Regions from separate parts of the Aeromicrobium duanguangcaii genome, predicted to be linked through region 3. Evidence: predicted binding sites of a transcription regulator. Region 3 holds the regulator's gene; each other region holds the start of a gene.
What was found. Region 3 encodes HrcA, which represses chaperone genes, less so after heat shock. Its sites were predicted from a motif close to TTGGCACTCGNNNNNNNCGAGTGCCAA; they were not measured.
Positions count from the first base shown of each region.

Region 1 (4,924 bases), 380 kb from region 3:
TCGCCGGCGCGTTCGCCACGTGGCTGCGTCGGCGACGCGAGGAGCTCTCGATGACACAGGAGGAGCTGGCCCACCAGTCCGGCCTGAGCCGCAACCAGATCCAGAACCTCGAGAACAACCGCAACAACAACGCCGTCGGCCGGTCCTCGGCCAACCCGAGCCTGGACACGGTGCTGGCCCTCGAGGCGGCGCTCGGACTGGAGCTGGGCGACCTCATGGTGCAGGTGCGCGAGTTCATGGAGTCCGGCGAGCGCTGACCTCCTCGCCGGGGGCCGGCCCACGGCCCCGGCGCCGCTCGGCGAGGACCTGCTCGAACAGGTCGGCCGCGTCCCGCAGCGCCGTGGCGAGCGCCCGCCCCTCATCGGGCGACCTCGCGTACGACTCGGCCGCGTAGGCGAGCTCGGGCTCGTCGGCCGGCAGGGCGCCCAGCAGGATCGCGACCCACGCCCCGCCGGGCGCCGGGAAGGACCGGGCGTGCTGTTCGTCCTCGGCCGTCGCTCCGGTCCGGTGATCGGTGCACCACCACGGGCAGAGGGTCGCTGGCGTTGTCATGGAAGACGTCCTATCAACGGGAGCGGACACCGGGCCGTGACCTAGGTTATTGGGCTTCACGCGCCCTGTCTGCCCCTGTCTCACCCCGGGAACGACGAAGGCCCCGGGCAAGCGCCCGGGGCCTTCGTCGTGCAGAGCAGTCGATCAGTGGTTGTGACCGGCGTGCTCGTCGCCCTCATCGGCCGGCTTGTCCACCACGAGGGTCTCGGTGGTGAGCAGCATGGCCGCGATCGAGGCGGCGTTGGCCAGAGCCGAACGCGTGACCTTGACCGGGTCGAGGATGCCCTGCGCGAGCAGGTCACCGTACTCGTCGGTCGCGGCGTTGTAGCCCTCGCCCGACTCGCGCACCTTCGACACCACGACCTCGCCGGAGACGCCGCCGTTGCGGGCGATCCACTCCAGCGGGGCGTCGGCACCCTTGCGGACGATGCGAACGCCCAAGGCCTCGTCGCCGGTCAGGTCCAGGTCCTTGTCCAGCACGGCGACCGCGTGGACCAGCGCCGAGCCACCGCCGGGGACGATGCCCTCCTCGATGGCCGCGCGGGTCGCCGAGACGGCGTCCTCGATGCGGTGCTTCTTCTCCTTGAGCTCGACCTCGGTGGCCGCGCCGACGCGGATGACGCAGACGCCACCGGCCAGCTTGGCGAGGCGCTCCTGGAGCTTCTCGCGATCCCACTCGGAGTCGGTCTGCTCGAACTCGGCCTTGATCTGCGCCACGCGGCCCTCGACCTCGGCCTGGTCGCCGCCGCCGTCGATGATCGTCGTGTCGTCCTTGGTGACGACGACGCGACGGGCGGTGCCCAGCACCTCGAGGCCGACCTGGTCGAGCTTGAGGCCGACATCGGTGGTGACGACGGTCGCGCCGGTCAGGGTCGCGATGTCCTGCAGCATCGCCTTGCGGCGATCACCGAAGGCCGGAGCCTTGACCGCGACGGACGTGAACGTGCCGCGGATCTTGTTCACCACGATCGTGGACAGGGCCTCGCCCTCGATGTCCTCGGCGATGATGAACAGGCTCTTGCCCGACTGGACGACCTTCTCCAGCAGCGGCAGGAGGTCGGCCACGGCCGAGATCTTGCCCTGGTTGACGAGGATGTAGGGGTCGTCGAGGACGGCCTCCATACGCTCGGTGTCGGTCACCATGTAGGGAGACAGGTAGCCCTTGTCGAACTGCATGCCCTCGGTGAACTCGAGGTCGGTGCCCATGGTGTTGGACTCCTCGACGGTGATGACGCCGTCCTTGCCGACCTTGTCGAACGCCTCGGCGATGAGCTCGCCGATCACCGAGTCACGGCTCGAGACCGTGGCGACGGCGGCCATGTCGGACACCGAGTCGATCACGCGAGCGCGCTCGTGCAGCTCGGCCGTGACGGCCTCGACGGCCTTCTCGATGCCCTTCTTCAGGCCGACCGGGTTGGCGCCGGCCGCGACGTGACGCAGGCCCTCGTGGACCATGGCCTGGGCCAGGACCGTGGCGGTCGTGGTGCCGTCACCGGCGACGTCGTTCGTCTTGGTGGCGACTTCCTTGGCCAACTGCGCGCCGAGGTTCTCGAACGGGTCGTCCAGTTCGATCTCACGGGCGACGGACACGCCGTCGTTCGTGATCGTGGGGGCGCCCCACTTCTTGTCGAGGACCACGTAACGGCCCTTGGGGCCGAGGGTCACCTTGACGGTGTCGGCGAGCTTGTCGACACCGCGTTCGAGGGCGCGGCGTGCGCCCTCGTCGAATTCCAGAATCTTGGGCATGAGTGCTCCCTAAACGGTTGGGCGGGTGGACTCAGGCGATGACGGCGAGGACGTCGCGGGCGTTGAGGATGAGGAACTCCTCGCCGCCGTGCTTGACCTCGGTGCCGCCGTACTTGCTGAAGAGCACCTTGTCGCCGACGGCAACGTCGACGGGGATGCGCTCGCCGCTGTCGCTGACGCGACCGGGGCCCACGGCCACGACCTCGCCCTCCTGCGGCTTCTCCTTGGCGGTGTCGGGGATGACGAGACCCGACGCGGTGGTCTGCTCGGCCTCTCCGGCCTTGATGACGATGCGATCTTCGAGCGGCTTGATGGTGACCGACACTGGTCGACCTCCCCTTTCGGATGAGTGACGTTCGAGTTGGCACTCGCCCGAGGGGAGTGCCAGACCTCAGCGTATCACCGCGCTGGCACTCGCCCCAAGGGAGTGCTAAACCCCATGGGGGTACCCGCCGACGGCCCTGCGGACCCCGGCCCTCGCGCGCGAGGGCCCACTACGATGGGGGGTTCCTGGCGCCCGTCGCATCGACGCGGCGCCGCGAGATTTCGGCGCGGGTTCCGGCTCGCGCCCAGACACCGGGCCACGCCGGCCGGAGAGGAAGACTTGACCCCACGCGTCGCGATCATCGGAGCAGGACCCAGCGGAATGGCCCAGTTGAGGGCCTTCGAGTCGGCGGCGAGAGCCGGCCACGAGATACCGGACATCGTGTGCTTCGAGAAGCAGGCGGACTGGGGCGGGCAATGGAATCTGACGTGGCGCACGGGCCTGGACGAGCACGGCGAGCCGGTCCACTCGAGCATGTACCGCAACCTGTGGTCGAACGGCCCCAAGGAGGCGCTCGAGTTCGCTGAATACACGTTCGACGATCACTTCGGACGGCCGATCTCCTCGTACCCTCCGCGCGCCGTGCTGTGGGACTACATCAACGGGCGCGCCGAGAACAGCGGGGTCAAGAAGTACGTGCGGTTCTCGACCGTCGTGCGCTGGGTCGAGTTCGACGAGCAGACCCGGCAGTTCACCGTGACCGTCGAGGACCTGGAGTCGCGCGAGACGACCTCCGAGACCTTCGATCACGTGATCGTCGGGTCCGGGCACTTCAGCACGCCCCACGTCCCCTACTTCACCGGCATCGAGACGTTCCCGGGCCGCCTGAGCCACGCGCACGACTTCCGTGGAGCCGAGGGGCTCGCCGACCAGGACGTGCTGCTCATCGGCGCCAGCTACTCCGCCGAGGACATCGGCGTGCAAGCGTTCAAGATGGGCGCCCGCTCGGTGACGTTCAGCTACCGCACCGCGCCGATGGGCTTCCCCTGGCCCGAGGGCATGGAGGAGCTGCCGCTCGTCGAGCGCTTCGAGGGCTCGATCGCCCACTTCGCCAACGGCGAGTCGCGTCGGTTCGACGCCGTGGTGCTGTGCACGGGCTACCTGCACCACTACCCGTTCCTGCCGTCCGACCTCGCGTTGGACTCCCCGAACTGCCTGTATCCGGACCACCTGTACCGCGGCGTGGTCTCCGAGGCGAACGACCGGCTGTTCTACCTCGGCGCCCAGGACCAGTGGTTCACGTTCAACATGTTCGACGCGCAGGCCTGGTACGTCCGCGACGTCATCATGGGCCGGATCGCCCTGCCGGATGCTGCCGAGCAGCGGCGCGACATCGACGCGTGGCGCGAGCGCTTCGCGTCCCTGCAGACCGCCGGCGACGAGATCCGGTTCCAGGCCGACTACATCCGCGACCTGATCGACCTGACGGACTACCCGTCCTTCGACCTCGACCGCGTCGTCGAGATCTTCCTGGCCTGGAAGGCGGACAAGCAGGACGACGTCCTCACCTACCGGGACAAGGTCTACCCCTCCGTCCTCACCGGCACGATGGCCTCGGTCCACCACACTCCGTGGCTGCAGGAGCTGGACGACAGCCTCGAGCGCTACCTGTCCGATCCCGTCGACGACGAGGTTGCCACGTTGGTCACCGAGGAGGAGGACCGGGCCGCGACGACCTGAGGGCCGGGCGCGGGGACAATGTGACCCATGGACCTGGCGACCTTCGAGTCACTGCTCGACGACGAGGGCCAGGTCCTGTTGGGGCACATCGCCGAGCGCTCGGGCTCCGAGTCCGATCTGGCGCTCGGCACCCGGCTGCGTCGTGACCACCCTGCGGAGCTGGTCGCCGCCGCCATGTCGCAGCACGCACTGCGGCGGCGGGCGACGGCGAAGTTCGGCGAGGATGCCGCGCGGATGTACTTCACGCCGGACGCCCTCGAGCAGTCCACCCGCGCTCCCGTCGCCGCCCATCGGGCTGCGCGGCTCGTCGAGCTCGGTGGCACCCGCGTCGTCGATCTCGGCTGCGGCATCGGCGGCGACCTCATCGCCCTGGCGCGCGCCGGACTCGAGGTCCGCGGCGTCGAGCAGGACCCCGTCCGCGCCGCGATCGCGCGGGCCAATCTGGCGGCGCTCGGCCTGGCCGGAACCGTCGACGTCGGCGACGCCACGACGACGGCGCTCGAGCCCGACGAGGTCGCGTTCGTCGATCCGGCACGCCGCGACGGCGCGGGCCGCACGTTCCGACTGGACGCGCTGGTCCCGTCGTGGGACTTCGTGACGGGTCTGCTCGCCGGGCGAGCG
Region 1 is NZ_CP101990.1:577,473-582,396, reverse strand. Features, by position in the region: gene NP095_RS02945 (helix-turn-helix transcriptional regulator) at 1-257, shown strand, start outside; gene NP095_RS02940 (hypothetical protein) at 235-552, opposite strand; gene groL (chaperonin GroEL) at 697-2,298, opposite strand; gene groES (co-chaperone GroES) at 2,330-2,623, opposite strand; gene NP095_RS02925 (NAD(P)-binding domain-containing protein) at 2,903-4,303, shown strand; gene NP095_RS02920 (class I SAM-dependent methyltransferase) at 4,331-4,924, shown strand, end outside.
Region 1: a site for HrcA is predicted at 2,706-2,732, ahead of groES (co-chaperone GroES). Genes of this name have one in related genera too.

Region 2 (4,924 bases), 1.4 Mb from region 3:
GACGCCGCCACCGGCGACGATGCCCTCCTCGACGGCTGCCTTGGCGTTGCGGACGGCGTCCTCGATGCGGTGCTTGCGCTCCTTGAGCTCGACCTCCGTGGCCGCGCCGACCTTGATGACGGCCACGCCGCCGGCCAGCTTGGCGAGGCGCTCCTGGAGCTTCTCGCGGTCGTAGTCCGAGTCGCTGTTCTCGATCTCGGCCTTGATCTGGGCCACGCGACCCTGGATCTGGGCCTCGTCGCCGCCACCCTCGACGATGGTCGTCTCGTCCTTGGTGGTGACGACCTTGCGGGCGGTGCCCAGCAGCGTCAGGTCGGCGTTCTCGAGCTTGAGACCGACTTCCTCGCTGATGACCTCGCCACCGGTGAGGATCGCGATGTCGGTGAGCATGGCCTTGCGGCGGTCGCCGAAGCCGGGGGCCTTGATGGCGACCGACTTGAACGTGCCCTTGAGCTTGTTGACGATGAGCGTGGCCAGGGCCTCGCCCTCGACGTCCTCGGCGATGATCGCCAGCGGCTTGCCGGTCTGCATGACCTTCTCCAGCACCGGGACCATGTCCTTCACGGTGCTGATCTTGCTGTTGACGATGAGGATGTACGGATCCTCGAGCACGGTCTCCATGCGCTCGGGGTCGGTGACGAAGTAGCCCGACAGGTGACCCTTGTCGAACCGCATGCCCTCGGTCAGCTCGAGGTCGAGGCCGAACGTGTTCGACTCCTCGACCGTGATGACGCCTTCCTTGCCGACCTTGTCCATGGCCTCGGCGATGATCTCGCCGACCGTGGGGTCAGCGGCCGAGATGGACGCGGTGGAGGCGATCTGCTCCTTGGTCTCGACGTCCTTGGCCATGTCGAGCAGCTGGGCGCTGATGGCCTCGACGGCGGTCTCGATGCCCTTCTTCAGGCCCATCGGGTTGGCACCGGCGGCGACGTTGCGCAGGCCCTCGCGGACGAGCGCCTGAGCCAGGACGGTGGCGGTCGTGGTGCCGTCACCGGCGACGTCGTCGGTCTTCTTGGCGACTTCCTTGACGAGCTCGGCGCCGATCTTCTCGTACGGGTCCTCGAGCTCGATCTCCTTGGCGATGGAGACGCCGTCGTTCGTGATCGTGGGGGCTCCCCACTTCTTCTCGAGGACGACGTTGCGGCCCTTCGGGCCGAGGGTGACCTTCACGGCGTCGGCGAGCTGGTTCATGCCGCGCTCGAGCCCGCGCCGGGCTTCTTCGTTGAATGCGATGGACTTAGCCATGGGTGCGTGTCTCCGACAATGGGTAGAAGTGGATCTAGCACTCTCACTATACGAGTGCTAATCACCACAACTCAAGCCACCCCGCACCGGGGGCGATCCAGCCCGTCAGTGCTGAGGCTGCACGTTCTCGGCCTCGCGTCCCTTGGGACCGTCCACGACCTCCAACTCGACCGTCTGACCGTCCTCGAGGGTCTTGAAGCCGTTGATCGCGATCTTCGACCAGTGGACGAACACGTCGTCCTGGCCGTCGACGGCGATGAAGCCGTAGCCCTTGTCGGAGTTGAACCACTTGACGGTGCCATGCACCATGTGACCACCTGTTCTGCGCGAAAGGCCCGCGGCCGGACCCACTCAAGCGTATCGCCAGCAAGCCCCGCAGTGTGAATCGGATCCGGTCGTCGGCCCTACTGCCCGTGGCTCAACAGCCGCCGGCGACCGCCGGGATGATCGAGATCTGCGTGCCGTCGACCGTGCGGGTGTCCAGACCATCGGCGAAGCGGACATCTTCCTCCGCCACGTACACGTTCACGAAGCGGCGCAGCTTGCCGTCCTCGTCGACGATCCGGGCCCGGATCCCGGGGTAGGACGCCTCGAGCGACTCGATCACGGCGCTGAGGTTCTCGCCCTCGGCGCTGACCTGGGACTCGTCGTTCGTGTAGTTGCGCAAGATGGTGGGGATGCGGACGGAAACGGCCATGGGGATGCTCCTCGAGAAGGGGTGGGTCGGGCGGATCAGGCGATGCCGGCCGCGGTGAAGGCGTCGTAGGTGGGGGCGATGGTGGCGCGTGGGCCGACCGATCCGGCGACGGCGTCGAGCGTCTTGAGTCCGTGACCGGTGTTGATCACGACGGTCTCGAGCGTCGGGTCGAGCTGTCCGGTCTCGACGAGCTTCTTCAGCACGGCCACCGTGGTGCCGCCGGCGGTCTCGGTGAAGATGCCCTCCGTGCGCGCCAGCAGGACGATCGCGTCGCGGATCTGCTCGTCGTCGACCTCCTCGACCGCGCCGTCGGTGGCACGCGCGATGTCGAGCACGTAGACGCCGTCGGCGGGATTGCCGATCGCGAGGGACTTGGCGATGGTGTCGGGCTTGACCGGGCGGATCGCGTCCACGCCGTCCTTGTACGCGGTCGCGACGGGATTGCAGCCCTGCGCCTGCGCGCCGAAGATGCGGCACGGCTTGTCCTCGACCAGGCCCAGTTCGACCAGCTCGCGGAAGGCCTTGTGCACCTTGGTCAGCTGCGAGCCCGAGGCGACCGGGATGACCACCTGGTCCGGCAGCCGCCAGCCCAGCTGCTCTGCGATCTCGTAGCCGAGCGTCTTGGAGCCCTCGGCGTAGAACGGCCGGACGTTCACGTTGACGAACGCCCAGCCCGGATCCTCGCCGGCGATCTCGCTGGCGAGCTTGTTGACGTCGTCGTACGTGCCGTCGACCGCCACCAGGTTGTCCGTGAAGATCGCGGAGTTGACCTGCTTGGGCGTCTCGAGGTCGCTCGGGATGAACACGACCGTGCGGATGCCGGCCCGCGCGCCGGCCGCGGCGACGGCGTTCGCCAGGTTGCCGGTGGAGGGACAGGCGAAGACCGTGCTGCCGAACTCGCGGGCGGCACTGAGCGCACAGGCCACGACGCGGTCCTTGAAGGAGTTCGTCGGGTTGGTGCTGTCGTCCTTGACCCAGAGCTTCGTCAGACCGAGCTCGGCGGCGAGGTTGCGGGCCTCGAGCAGGCGGGTGAAGCCGGGCTCGAGGTTGGGGCTGGACTCGATGTCGTCCGGGACGGGCAGCAGCGCCTTGTAGCGCCAGATGTTCGCCGGCCCGGCCTCGATCTGCTCGCGGGTGACCGTGCCGAAGTCGTAGCCGATCTCGAGGGGTCCGAAGCACTCGTAACAGGCGTAGTGCGGGCCGAGATCGCGCGTGGCTCCGCACTCGCGACACGTCAGACAGGTGGCCCTGCCGAAGGCGCCGTCGCGCAGGGTGAGGGTCTGGTCCGGGGTCGTGAGGCTCACGAAGGCTCCATTCATCTCTCCGGGCCGAAGTTCGACCGCGGACGGAATTAGCACCTGGCCGGTGATCGGCTGGTTGCTGGGGCTTCGTCGGGCCGTGTCCCTCTGCCCCTCGGGATGAGTGGCTTCAGCGTAGGACGGCGTCTCACGATACGTCTACTCCGTCCGGATGTTGAGACGGACGGACGGTACGGCAGGAGCGGCTGCGGATCAGACCGGCACGAGGGAGTCGGCCAGCTCGCTCAGCCACGTCGCGACGGCGTCGGGGCCGTCGAGGACCACGTCCGCCAGCGGCACCAGCGCGTCCTGCTCGGCCGAGGCAGAGCACACCAAGGTGACGTCGACGCCGTCGGCACGCAGGGCGAGTCCCTCCTCGAACGCGGGGAGGTCACCGAGGTCGTCGCCCGCGTACATGACGACGTGGGGCTGGGTCGGCTCGATGGCGTGGCGCAGCGCCTGGCCCTTGTCCGAGCCCGACGCGCGCAGCTCCATGACCTGGCGTCCCGGCTCGACGTGCAGGCCGACCTCTTCGGCGAGCGCCTCGATCTGGGGTCGCAGCTCGTCGAGCAGGCCCGGCGCCACCCCACGCGTGTGCAGCGCGATGGCCAGTCCCTTGTCCTCGACGCGGATGCGCGAGGCGCCGTGCTCCTCGAGCCACGCCGGCAGGCACTCGGCGAGGTCGGAGACCCCCTGCGGGCGGGTGGGCCGGCGGACCTGGCCCGTGGCCGCGTCCCAGCGCTCGGCGCCGTACTGACCGAAGACGACGAGATGCTCCAGACCGGGGCCCTCCTCGAACCGGCCCAGGCGACGGACCTGGTCGACCGGACGGCCGGTGATGATCACGATCGCACCCAGCACGGGACCGAGACGACGCAGCGCGGCGAGCGATGTCGGATGGATGTACGCCGACTCCGGGTCCTCGACGATGGGAGCGAGGGTTCCGTCGAAGTCGAGGGCCAGCAGCATCTGCCCCGGGTCGGTCATGTCTCCATTATGGCGCGGCACGAAAGCTCAGCGGGGGCTGGCCAGCACGACGGTGAGGGACGACGACGACATGTTCGCGGTGGCGGGCATGAGCCGGACGATGCCGAGGTCCTGGCCCAGCAGCGCGGCCTCGGCCTGTCGCCCGGCCGGGTAGTAGACGGTGTCCTGCGGCACGCTGCCGCGCCAGTCCGAGACCGCCGCGACGCTCCAGCCCGCGACCCGCGCCTGGCCGGCGACTCGGGCGGCGAGGCCGCCGATGCCGATCTGGTTGTACACGCCGACCCCGATCGAGCGGGTGGCCGTGGGCTCGACGGTCGGCTCGGTCGTGGGCTTCGGCTTGGGCTTGGGCTTCTTCGTGGCCTTCGCGGTGGGCTCGGACTTCTCGGCCTTCGGCTTCTTGGTCGCCGGGGGCTCGGCGCCCGCGTCCTTCGCGGAGACCTCGGCGGAGGCCGCGGGGGCGTCGTCGCTGCGGACGACGTTGATGATGGCCACGCCGCCGAGAGCACCCAGGACGAGCCAGACCGCCGGCAGGACGATCAGCGACCACGTGGGCCGGGGGCGGCCGACGTCACGGCGATCCTCGGGGCGCTCGGACTCGGGCTGCTGCTCCACCTCAGCGGTCGGAGCCGGTGCGGCGGGCCTGACGCTGACGCTGGCGCTGCGAGCGCAGGCGACGGAGCCGCTTCACGAGCAGGGG
Region 2 is NZ_CP101990.1:2,662,205-2,667,128, forward strand. Features, by position in the region: gene groL (chaperonin GroEL) at 1-1,245, opposite strand, end outside; gene NP095_RS13125 (cold-shock protein) at 1,351-1,554, opposite strand; gene NP095_RS13130 (MoaD/ThiS family protein) at 1,664-1,942, opposite strand; gene thrC (threonine synthase) at 1,978-3,246, opposite strand; SAM riboswitch class I at 3,255-3,367, opposite strand; gene otsB (trehalose-phosphatase) at 3,454-4,227, opposite strand; gene NP095_RS13145 (LytR C-terminal domain-containing protein) at 4,255-4,839, opposite strand; gene NP095_RS13150 (DUF3263 domain-containing protein) at 4,841-4,924, opposite strand, start outside.
Region 2: a site for HrcA is predicted at 1,280-1,306, ahead of groL (chaperonin GroEL). Genes of this name have one in related genera too.

Region 3 (4,924 bases):
GGGTACCGCGCCCTCGTCCGCCAGGCGCACGGCGGCCACGAGTACCTGATGCCGCCGCTGCCCAACACCCTCTACACCCGCGACACGACCTGCTGGGTGCACGGCGGGGTGACGCTGAACCCGCTCTACTGGGCGGCCCGCAAGGACGAGACGCTCCTGATGAAGGCGATCTACGAGTTCCACCCGGAGTTCGTGGGGTCGACCGTGTGGTGGGGCGACCCGGAGGTCAACTGGGGCACCGCCACCGTGGAGGGCGGCGACGTGATGGTGCCCGGCGGGGGCGTCGTGCTGATCGGGATGAGCGAGCGCTCCTCGCGGCAGGGCATCACCCAGCTGGCCAAGGCCTTGTTCGAGCAGGGCGCGGCGGAGCGGGTCATCGTCGCGGGGATGCCGAAGCTGCGCGCGGCGATGCACCTGGACACGGTCTTCACGTTCGCCGACCGTGACGTCGTGACCGTCTATCCCGAGATCGTGAACACGATCCATGCCTTCACGATCGTGCCCTCGGACGTCGCACCCGGCATCGAGGTGATCGATCACGACGACACCCCGTTCCTCGAGGTGGTGGCGAAGGCCATGGGTGTGGGGAAGTTCCAGGTCGTCGAGACCGGCGGCAGCGAGTACGACATCCAGCGCCAGCAGTGGGACAGCGGGAACAACCTCGTCGCGCTCGAGCCGGGCGTCGTGGTGGCCTACGACCGCAACACCCACACCAACTCGCTGCTGCGCCAGGCCGGGCTCGAGGTCATCGAGATCGTCGGCGCCGAGCTGGGGCGCGGCCGCGGTGGTGGCCACTGCATGACGGGCCCGCTGATCCGCGACGCGGTGGACTGAGTCCTACGCCGGCTGGGTGACGAAGTCGATGAGCTCCTCGACCCGGCCGAGGAAGGCGGGCTCGAGGTCGGTCCAGGAGTCGACCCGTCCGAGCATGGCCTTCCAGGCGCGCGCGATGTCGGCCTGGTTCTCGTGCGGCCAGCCCAGATGGGCGCAGATGCCCTTCTTCCACTCCACGTTGCGCGGGATCGTGGGCCACGCGTCCATGCCGAGGCGCTGCGGCTTGATCGACTGCCACACGTCGACGTAGGGGTGGCCGACGACCAGCAGGTGGGGGACGTGCTTGACCTCGTCGGCCAGCCGCTGCTCCTTCGAGCCCTTCACGAGATGGTCGACCAGGACGCCGAGGCGACGCTTCGCGGTGGGCTTGAAGTCCCGCACGATCGCGGCCAGGTCGTCGATGCCGCCGAGGTACTCGACCGCCACGCCCTCGGCGCGCAGGTCGTCGCCCCACACCTTCTCGACCAGCTCGGCGTCGTGGCGACCCTCGACGTAGATCCGGCTGGGCAGCGCCACCCTGGCGCGCGTGTCGGCCGCCAGGCGTGATCCCGAGGCGGTGCGGGTGGGCGCGGCCGCGGTCTTCGGGGTCGGTGCGACCAGGACGACCGGCTTGCCCTCCATCAGGAAGCCCGGTCCCAGCGGGAAGACCTTGCGGCGCAGCCGGCGGTCCTCCAGCTCGACGGTGCCGAGATCGCGCTCGACGCGCATGATCTCGCCGACGAAGCCGCTGGAGGCCTCCTCGACGACGAGGCCGAGGTCGGCGGCCAGCTCGGTCGAGCGGCCGCGCTTGGGCTTGCGCCAGTCACCGGACAGGACGTCCTGGCCGTACCGGTCAGCCATGCCCGAACCACACGCCGAGCAACCGCTGGTGGAACGCCTCGATGTCGTCCTTCGAGCCGCTGTCGAGGGTGTCGTCCACGATCAGGCCGATCGCCAGGTCGACCGCGGCCGGCCACGAGTCGGGGACGGTGTCGGGGACGTCATCGGTGACCAGGGCGCCGAGCGCGACGTCGGGGGAGTGCCCCGGTCGCGTCACCACCATCACGAGCTCGCCGCCCTCGGGGCCGTGGCCCAGGTGGGAGATCTCGACGAACGTCTCGCCCACGGCGGTGGCCCACACCGCGGCCATCTGGCCGCCGCGGGACTCGTGCTGGACGGTCGTTCCGTCGGGCGCCGTGACGGCATAGGGCGTGTAGACCAGGACCTCATCGCCGTCGACGACCTGGATCGAACCGTCGTCGCGCACGGACACGTCACTCACCCCGACAGATTGCCATGCTGGCGAGGGGTTCGTGCAGGCGCACCGCCGTGTGACTCGCCGGTAGACTGGCACTGGACCGGGTCGAGTGCCAGCAGCGTGGAGGTGACAGCGTGATCGAGGACCGCCGTCTCAACGTCCTGCGCGCGATCGTCGAGGACTACGTCGCGACGCAGGAGCCGGTCGGGTCGAAGGCCCTGGTCGAGCGCCACCGGCTGGGCGTCTCGTCGGCCACGATCCGCAACGACATGGCCGCCCTGGAGGACGAGGGCTACCTGACCGCCCCGCACACCAGCGCCGGCCGCATCCCGACCGACAAGGGCTACCGGATGTTCGTCGACCGGCTGGCCGAGGTGAAGGCGCTCTCCGTCGCCGAGCGGCGCGCGATCGAGACCTTCCTGTCGGGCGCCATCGACGTCGACGACATCGTCATGCGCAGCGTCAAGATCCTCGCCCAGCTGACCAACCAGGTCGCGATCGTGCAGTACCCGTCGCTGACCCGCTCGACCGTGCGCCACGTCGAGCTCGTGGCCCTCGAGGGCTCGCGCGTGCTCATCGTCGTCATCACCAGCAGCGGCCGCGTCGAACAGCGCATCGTCGAGCTGGCCCAGACCCCCGGCGACCAGCTGCTCGCCGACCTGAAGTCGCGCATCGTGCGCGCCACCTTGGGCGAGCGACTCCCGCAGGCCTCGCTGCAGCTGGCCGACCTCATCGACACGTTCGACATCGAGGACCGCCCGGTCGTCTCCTCGATCGTCACGACGCTGGCCAACACCTTCTCCAACGAGCGGTCCGACGAGCGCGTCGCCGTCGGCGGCACCGCCAACCTCGCCCGCTTCGGCGCCGACTTCGACACCGCCATCCGGCCCGTGCTCGAGGCCATGGAGGAGCAGGTCGTCCTGCTGCGCCTGCTCGGCGAGGCCACCGCCGGACCCCACGTGCGCATCGGTCGCGAGACCGGCCGCGACGACCTCTCCGGAACCGCCGTCGTCGCCAGCACGTACGGCCCCGATGGCGAGTCCTACGCCCAGTTGGGCACGATGGGACCGACCCGCATGGACTATCCCGCCACGATGGCCGCCGTCGGCGCCGTCGCCCGCTACGTCGGCCGCATCCTCGCCGACGGCTGAGCGCCCCACCTCGCGACTGACTGCGAAAGAGAAGAGATCTTGGACTACTACGAACTGCTCGGCGTCTCCCGCGAGGCCACTCCCGAGGAGTTGAAGAAGGCGTACCGCCGGCTGGCCCGCCAGCTGCACCCCGACGTCAACGACGCTCCGGACGCCTCCGAGCGATTCAAGGAGGTCACGACGGCCTACGAGGTGCTGTCGGACCCGCAGAAGCGGTCGGTCTACGACCGTGGCGGTGACCCGCTGTCCGGTGGCGGCATGGGCGGCGGCTTCGGCCAGGGCTTCAGCTTCGACGACATCATGGACGCGTTCTTCGGCCAGACGTCGTCGCGCGGTCCCCGGTCCCGGGTCCAGCGCGGTCAGGACGCCCTGCTGCGCCTGTCGGTCAGCCTCGCGGAGGCGGCGTTCGGCGTCACCCGCGACATCAAGGTCGACACGGCCGTCACGTGCGAGGTCTGCGACGGCTCCGGCGCGAACGAGGGCTCCGAGCCCGTCGCCTGCGGCACGTGCCACGGGCACGGCAGCGTCCATCACGTGCAGCGCTCGCTGCTCGGTGACATCCGCACGTCGCGTCCGTGCCCCACGTGCCACGGCTACGGCACGGTCATCCCCGACCCGTGCCGCGAGTGCGCCGGCGAGGGCCGCGTCCGCTCGCGTCGCAGCCTGCAGGTCAACGTGCCCGCCGGCGTCGACGACGGCAACCGGATCCAGCTCGCCGGCGAGGGCGAGGTCGGCGCGGGCGGCGGACCGGCCGGCGACCTCTACATCGAGATCAAGGTCGCGCGTCACCCCGTCTTCACCCGTCAGGGCGACGCGCTGGTCTGCCAGGTCACCGTCCCGATGACCGCGGCCGCGCTGGGCACCCGGATCGACCTGCCGACGCTCGACGCCGAGCGCGAGGACCTCCCGGACCTCGAGAAGTCCGTCGCGATCGACGTGCCGTCGGGCACCCAGTCCGGCGAGACGATCGTCGCTCGCGGCTTCGGCGTCCCGCGCCTGCGCGGCTCGGGTCGCGGCGACCTCACGGTGCAGGTCGTCGTCGAGACGCCGCGCGATCTCGACGCCGCGCAGCGCGAGCTGCTCGAGCAGCTCGCGGCCGCTCGCGACGAGGAGCACGTCGACCCGGTCGTCAGCCACAGCTCGCGGGGCGTCTTCGGCCGCCTGCGCGACGCCTTCAAGTGATCTCCCGCCTCCCGAGATCTGCTCCCCATCTGACCTTTGAGTCGGTCTCAAAGGTTCATTGAGGAGCAAATCTCGGGAGGTCGCTAGAGTCGGCGCATGGCTGCTGACTGCATCTTCTGCAAGATCGTCGCGGGCGAGATCCCGGCCGACGTCGTCGCCGAGAGCGAGCACACGCTGGCGTTCCGGGACATCAACCCCAAGGCGCCCGTGCACGTGCTCGTGGTGCCGAAGGTCCACGCCCGCGACGCCGCCGAGCTCGCACAGGCCGAGCCGGCGATCGCCGCCGAGCTGCTGGCCCAGACGCGCGTCATCGCGGCGCAGGAGGGGTACGAGGACTACAACCTGGTCTTCAACACCGGGGCGAACGCGGGCCAGACCGTCTTCCACGCCCATGCCCACGTGCTGGCCGGGGTCGACGTCTCGAAGCTGTTCCTGGCCTGAGCCGACGTGGCTGCGTGGACTGTGACCGAGCCGTAGACTGGAGGGGTATGACACAAGACATCTCCGAGGCCCGGCACAC
Region 3 is NZ_CP101990.1:955,750-960,673, forward strand. Features, by position in the region: gene NP095_RS04905 (arginine deiminase) at 1-834, shown strand, start outside; gene NP095_RS04910 (DUF3097 domain-containing protein) at 838-1,674, opposite strand; gene NP095_RS04915 (hypothetical protein) at 1,667-2,095, opposite strand; gene hrcA (heat-inducible transcriptional repressor HrcA) at 2,206-3,222, shown strand; gene dnaJ (molecular chaperone DnaJ) at 3,262-4,404, shown strand; gene NP095_RS04930 (histidine triad nucleotide-binding protein) at 4,501-4,845, shown strand; gene NP095_RS04935 (PhoH family protein) at 4,893-4,924, shown strand, end outside.